Regions from separate parts of the Variovorax sp. Soil_C_17 genome, predicted to be linked through region 2. Evidence: predicted binding sites of a transcription regulator. Region 2 holds the regulator's gene; the other holds the start of a gene.
The links. Region 2 encodes NrdR, which represses ribonucleotide reductase genes. Its sites were predicted from a motif close to CACNANATNTNGTG; they were not measured.

Region 1: a site for NrdR is predicted at 2,026-2,039, ahead of AC3A6Y_RS08450 (ribonucleoside-diphosphate reductase subunit alpha). Genes of this name have one in related genera too.

What each region holds. Positions count from the first base shown of each region.
Region 1 covers NZ_JBDGIT010000001.1:1,743,509-1,746,911, forward strand. The annotation lists gene AC3A6Y_RS08450 (ribonucleoside-diphosphate reductase subunit alpha) at 1-1,910, opposite strand, end outside; gene ampD (1,6-anhydro-N-acetylmuramyl-L-alanine amidase AmpD) at 2,261-2,842, opposite strand; gene AC3A6Y_RS08460 (sigma-54-dependent transcriptional regulator) at 2,942-3,403, opposite strand, start outside.
Region 2 covers NZ_JBDGIT010000002.1:1,018,964-1,022,366, reverse strand. The annotation lists gene AC3A6Y_RS13315 (pilus assembly protein) at 1-1,162, shown strand, start outside; gene AC3A6Y_RS13310 (type IV pilin protein) at 1,170-1,631, shown strand; gene nrdR (transcriptional regulator NrdR) at 1,632-2,075, opposite strand; gene glyA (serine hydroxymethyltransferase) at 2,095-3,339, opposite strand; ZMP/ZTP riboswitch at 3,382-3,403, opposite strand, start outside.

The DNA.
Region 1 (3,403 bases), on a different contig from region 2:
TCGATCACGTTGTCGAGCATGCGCATCGCGGTCGACACGGTGCGCTTCAGCTTCTCCTGGTCGACCTTGCCGTCCTTCAGGTGCTGCAGCAGGTTCACCGAGCCCAGGTTGCAGACGGCGGTCTCGGTGTCGCTGGTGTTGAGCGTGATCTCGGTGCAGAGGTTGGACGAGTGGACCACGCCCACGTGCTGCTGGGGCGAGCGCACGTTGCAGGCGTCCTTGAAGGTGATCCAGGGATGGCCGGTCTCGAACAGCATCGTGAGCATCTTGCGCCAGAGATCGGTAGCCTGGACGGTGCGGCTGGGCTTGATCTCGCCGCGCGCGGCCTTCTCTTCATAGGCGACGTAGGCGGTCTCGAAGTCGATGCCGAACTTGTCGTGCAGGTCCGGCACGCTGGAGGGCGAGAACAGCGTCCAGCTGCCCTTTTCCATCACGCGGCGCATGAACAGGTCGGGAATCCAGTTGGCCGTGTTCATGTCGTGCGTGCGGCGGCGGTCGTCGCCGGTGTTCTTGCGCAGCTCCAGGAACTCCTCGATGTCGAGGTGCCAGCTTTCCAGGTAGGTGCAGACCGCGCCCTTGCGCTTGCCGCCCTGGTTGACCGCGACCGCGGTGTCGTTCACCACCTTGAGGAAGGGCACCACGCCCTGCGACTCGCCGTTGGTGCCCTTGATGTGGCTGCCCAGCGCGCGCACGCGCGTCCAGTCGTTGCCCAGGCCGCCCGCAAACTTGGAGAGCAGGGCGTTTTCCTTGATCGATTCGTAGATGCCGTCCAGGTCGTCGGGCACGGTGGTCAGATAGCAGCTGGAGAGCTGCGAGCGCAGCGTGCCGCTGTTGAACAGCGTGGGCGTGCTGGACATGAAGTCGAAGGAGGACAGCACCTCGTAGAACTCGATGGCGCGGGCTTCGCGGTCGATCTCGTTCAGCGCCAGGCCCATGGCCACGCGCATGAAGAAGGCCTGCGGCAGCTCGATGCGGGTCTTGCGCACGTGCAGGAAGTAGCGGTCGTACAGGGTCTGCAGGCCGAGGTAGTCGAACTGCAGGTCGCGCTCGGGCTTGAGCGCGGCGCCCAGGCGGGCCAGGTCGTACTGCTGCAGCTTCTCGTCGAGCAGCTCGTTGTCCACGCCCTTCTTGATGAACAGCGGGAAGCTGTCGGCATAGGCCTGGGCGCGCTCGGCGGCCGGCACTTCGCGGCCGATGACTTCCTTGAAGATCGTGTGCAGCAGCAGGCGCGCGGTGGCGAAGGTGTAGTCGGGGTCCTTCTCGATCAGCGTGCGGGCGGCCAGGATCGAGGCCTTGTAGACCTCGTCCAGCGGCACGCCGTCATAGAGGTTGCGCATGGTCTCGGCCACGATCGGGCCGGCGGTGATGCTCTCGCCCAGGCCGGCGCAGGCGGACTCGATCAGGCCCTTGAGCTCGTTCAGGTCCAGGGCCACGCGCTCGCCGCGGTCCAGCACGTGCAGCGTGGAGACGGCGATCGGGGCATCCTGCTCGCCCTGCTTGGAGCGCTCCTGGGCGCGGCGCTCGCGGTACAGGACGTAGGCACGCGCAATCTCGTGGTGGCCGCCGCGCATCAGGCCCAGCTCGACCTGGTCCTGCACGTCCTCGATGTGGAAGGTGCCGCCGCCCGGGCGCGAGCGCAGCATGGCGCGCACCACGCCCTGGGTCAGGGTGTCGACCGTTTCGCGCACGCTGGCGGAGGCCGCGCCCTGGGTGCCGTGCACCGCGAGGAAGGCCTTCATCATCGCAATCGCGATCTTGTTGGGCTCGAAGGGAACGACGGCGCCGTTGCGGCGGATGATCTGGTAGTTGGCGAGCGCGTTGCCGGCGGGCGAGCCGGCCTTGTCGCTGGGGTGTTGCGGCGTCGAGGTTACGGCGCGGGAGGTGGCGGGATGGTTCAGGGCAGTTTGCATTCGATCCTCTGTTGGCAATTCTTGTTGGGGGCGGCGGTGCCGCGTCTGGCCGGTTGCTCCGCATGAAGCACGGGACCAGGGCACACTATATCTGGGGTCCAAGGGGGGTTCAACCCACTAGATATAGTGTTTTCCTTGTAGTTCAACGGTATCCATCCCCTGTGGACGCCTTGCGATCGGCGGGTTTGCCCCGTCGTTACTGAGCCACCTTAGCGGGCGCCGCTATCCATGCGCCTTGCGCGCGTTTTTGGGCCTGAAAGGCGCATGGTTGCTGCGCGGGCTGAAAGCAAGAGCTGCGATCGCGCGGCCGTGGCGCCGGCGCATCAGTGACGCATCGACGATCAAAAAAATCAGCGGGCAACAGTTGTGTCCGGGAACATCGCGGGCGCCCATGCCAACTGCTGCTGCAGCAGAGCCCAGTCGAAGCCGCTGCCGGGATCGGCCTTGCGGCCCGGTGCGATGTGCTCGTGCCCGGCGATGAAGGCGATCGCGTAGCGCTGCGCGAGGGCCGGGCAGAGACTGGCCAGGGTCTCGTATTGCGCAAGCTCGAAACGGTCGCCCTCCAGGCCCTCGAGCTCGATGCCGATCGAATCGTCATTGCAGTTGGTGCGGCCGCGCCAGGACGAGGGGCCGGCATGCCAGGCGCGGTCGTCGCAGCTCACGAACTGCCAGAGCTCGCCGTTGCGGCGAACATAGAAGTGGGCCGAGACCTCGAGGCCGCGGATGCTGCCGAAGTAGGGATGCGCATCCCAGTCGAGCTGGTTCGTGAAGAGCTGCTGCACCTCGTCCCCGCCATAGCGGCCCGGCGGCAGGCTGATGGAGTGCAGCACGATCAGGTCGATTTGCGCACCGGCGGGCCGCGGCCCGAAGTTCGGTGAGCGCAGTGGCCGGGCGAAGCGGTACCAGCCGTCCTGCCAGAGGGCCGGGTTCATGAGCCCACCTTCGCGCTACCCGCTGCGATGCGAGCGCCTTCGGGCGGCCGGCCGCCACTCATCGACGCAGCGTCGGGCGGCCGTGCGGGGCGGTTGTGTTCACTCGTCGGGGCCATTGCCTTGGCTGTCGTCGCCGCCCGGCGTCGCGATGCCCAGGCGCGCAATGCGATAGCGGATCTGCCGCAGGCTCAGGCCCAGCCGCGCGGCGGCGGCGGTGCGGTTGAAGCCGCTTTCCTGCAGCGCACGAACGAGGATCTCGCGCTCCTGCTGGTCCAGATAGCTTTGCAGATCGCTCGGCACCGCGGCCGCGGGCCCGGCAGCATGAAGCCCGGGTTGCTGCGGCGCGGCCGGTGCCTGCGTTGGCGTGGCGGCCAGCGCACCCGCCGGTTCGGGGTGAGCCGCGGGGCTCGAGACATCGATGTGCAGCACGTCGCCATCGCTCAAGGCGACCGCGCGGTGCAGCAGGTTCTCGAGCTCGCGAACGTTGCCGTGCAGCGGATGCTGCGACAGCCGCTGCAGCACCTCGGCCGACAGTGCGGGGATCGGCATGCCGGCGTCGCG
Region 2 (3,403 bases):
GAGCGGCAATCCGACGGCGCTGACTGCCCAGCAATCGGCGCCCGGAGCGACCGACATCTTGTGGGAAATCAACAGTGACAACCCGGACTACAGCGAGCTGGGGCACGTACTGCAGGCGCCGGAGGCCGGCATCATGCAAGACGGTACCTCGGTCATCATCACCGGGAATGGCTATGGCAGCGCCAGCGGACGTTCCCGGTTGTATGTGATTGATGCGCAGACAGGCGCGCGCATCAAGGTCCTGAGCCCGGCTCTCAGCAGCTCCTCCGCTGGTCTCGGTGGCGTAAAGCTGGTACGTGACGCCAACAAGCGCGTTGTGGCCGCCTATGCGGGTGATCTTTTGGGCTTTATCTGGAAGTTTGACTTCTCGTCAGCCGATCGTTCGGAATGGGGTGTGGCTTTTTCTAACAATCCGTTCTTCAATGCGTCCAATAGCGAGGGTAAGCCAGAGCCGATCACGGCCGCGCCCACCGTGCTGCCCCATCCGCTCGGCGGCGTCATGGTCCTTGCAGGAACGGGCAAGCTGTTCGAGAGCGATGACGCATCCAGCACGAGCGAGCAAAGTCTCTACGGGATCTGGGACAAGGCACCGCTGGGTGGCGTTGTGAGTGCGGCCGATCTCGTGACGCAGACCATCACCCCTTTGACGATAAATGGCAGCACTGGCGAATACTTCGCTATCAGCAGCAACAGCGTGGACTATGGCACCGGCTCTGCCGCGAAGAAACGCGGCTGGAAGATCCGAATGACTATCGCCCCCGGCCAGCGGCAGATTTACTCACCCCAGATCGAATCGGGTCGTGTGCTCTTCGACACCATGGTGCCCGGCGGCACAGCCACCGGCTGCACTGCGACGCAGCCCCAGGGTTATACCTTCGTGCTCGATCCCTTCACGGGTGCGCCGAGCCAGGACGGCCCAACTTTCGATACCAGCAATGACGGCTCGTTCACGGCAGCGGACAACGTCACTGCCGCCGTGACGCACTTCTCATCGATCGGGCAGCGCCGGATTGTGCGGGTTCCTGGAAGTTCCGAGGTCCGGCTTGAAGGTCCTGGAACACCCGGAAGTCCTCTGGGCGCGGATTCCACCAAAAAGGTCAAGCTGGGAGGAACGCCTGTTAAGCGCCAATGGCGGCAGATCATCTCGCCTCCTTCTTACTGAACAAGCAATGACATTGATCAACCAGCCACGCCGGCGCCACGGCGGCTTCACCCTCATCGAGGTGATGATCGTGGTCGCGATCGTCGCCATCCTGGCCGCGATCGCCTATCCGAGCTATCTCGAGTCCGTGCGCAAGTCGAAGCGCGCCGAGGCACGCGCACAGCTCATGGAAGCGGCGCAGTACATGCAACGCTTTTACTCGCAGAACGACAGTTTCCTGAAGGTCCTCAACGACAACACAAAGTCAGACATGACGCTTCCGCCCGCATTGGCGTCTGTGCCACGGGGAGGGGCGACAACTTACACGATTCAGTTCGTGACGCATACCGCCAGCTCTTTCAATCTCGAGGCGGTGCCAACGGGGTCGATGGAGGGAGACCGCTGCGGATCGCTGCGACTCGACAACACAGGGGTTCGGGGGATTGCGAATGCCAAGTCCGGCTTAAGCCCCAGTGACTGCTGGCGCTGATCAAATATCGCGCAGCAACTGCCTGAACTCGTCCACGTCCTCGAAGCTGCGATACACCGAGGCAAAGCGCACGTAAGCCACCTTGTCCAGGCGCTTGAGTTCGCGCATGACAAGCTCGCCCACCTTCGTCGATTCGATCTCGCGCAATCCGCTGGACAGCAGCTTCTGCTCGATGCGCAGCAGCGCGTGGTCGATCTGCTCGATGCTCACCGGCCGCTTGCGCAGCGCCAGCATCATCGAGGCGCGGACTTTCTTGGCGTCGAAGTCGGCGCGGCTGCCGTCCTTCTTGACCACCACCGGGAAGTTGACGTCCGGCCGCTCGTAGGTGGTAAAGCGCTTTTCGCAGGTGCTGCACTGGCGGCGGCGCCGCACGAAGTCGGCATCCTCCGATACGCGGGTCTCGACGACCTGCGTTTCGAGATGACCGCAGAAAGGGCACTTCATGCGGACGCCAGGCGGGTGATCAGCGGTACACCGGGAAGCGGCTGGTCAGCGCATGCACCTTGGCGCGCACCGCCTCGATGGTGGCGGCGTCGCGCGGGTTGTCCAGCACATCGGCGATCAGGTTCGCGGTGAGGCGTGCCTCTTCGTCCTTGAAGCCGCGCGTGGTCAAGGCAGGCGTGCCGATGCGCACGCCGCTGGTCACCATCGGCTTCTCGGGGTCGTTGGGGATGGCGTTCTTGTTGATGGTCATGTGGGCGCTGCCCAGCACGGCCTCGGCTTCCTTGCCCGTGATGCCCTTGGCACGCAGGTCGACCAGCATCACGTGGCTTTCCGTGCGGCCGCTGACGATGCGCAGGCCACGCGCGCTCAGCGTTTCGGCGACGATCTGCGCGTTCTTCACGACCTGCTGCTGGTAGGCCTTGAATTCCGGCGACAGTGCTTCCTTGAAGGCCACGGCCTTGGCCGCGATCACGTGCATGAGCGGGCCGCCCTGCAGGCCCGGGAAGATCGCGCTGTTGATCGCCTTTTCGTGCTGCGACTTCATCAGGATGATGCCGCCGCGCGGGCCCCGCAGGCTCTTGTGGGTGGTGGAGGTCACCACGTCCGCGTGCGGCACGGGGTTGGGATACACGCCTGCCGCGACCAGGCCGGCGTAGTGGGCGATGTCGACCATGAAGATGGCGCCGACGTCCTTGGCGACCTTGGCGAAGCGCTCGAAATCAATGCGCAGCGAATAGGCCGAGGCGCCGGCGATGATCAGCTTGGGCATGGCGTCGTGCGCCTTGCGCTCCATCGCGTCGTAGTCGATTTCTTCCTTGTCGTTGAGGCCATAGCTCACGACGTTGAACCACTTTCCGCTCATGTTGAGCGGCATGCCATGGGTCAGGTGGCCGCCTTCGGCCAGGCTCATGCCCATGATGGTGTCGCCGGGCTTCAAGAAAGCCAGCATCACGGCCTCGTTCGCGGAGGCGCCGCAATGGGCCTGCACGTTGGCGGCATCGGCGCCGAAGAGCTGCTTGACGCGGTCGATGGCCAACTGCTCGGCGACGTCGACATGCTCGCAGCCGCCGTAGTAGCGCTTGCCGGGATAGCCTTCGGCGTATTTGTTGGTGAGTTGCGAGCCTTGCGCAGCCATGACGGCCGGGGAGGCGTAGTTTTCGCTCGCAATGAGCTCGATGTGCTGTTCCTGCCGCGCGTGCTCGGCTTGAATGGCGGCCCAGATTTCGGGATCGGTCTGTTCGACCAGGATGTTCCGGTTGTACATGGCAGTCCTTTAAGAACGATGGTCCTTGTTCTTCAACCAAACAAGGGCTGCCCAGGCGAACGGC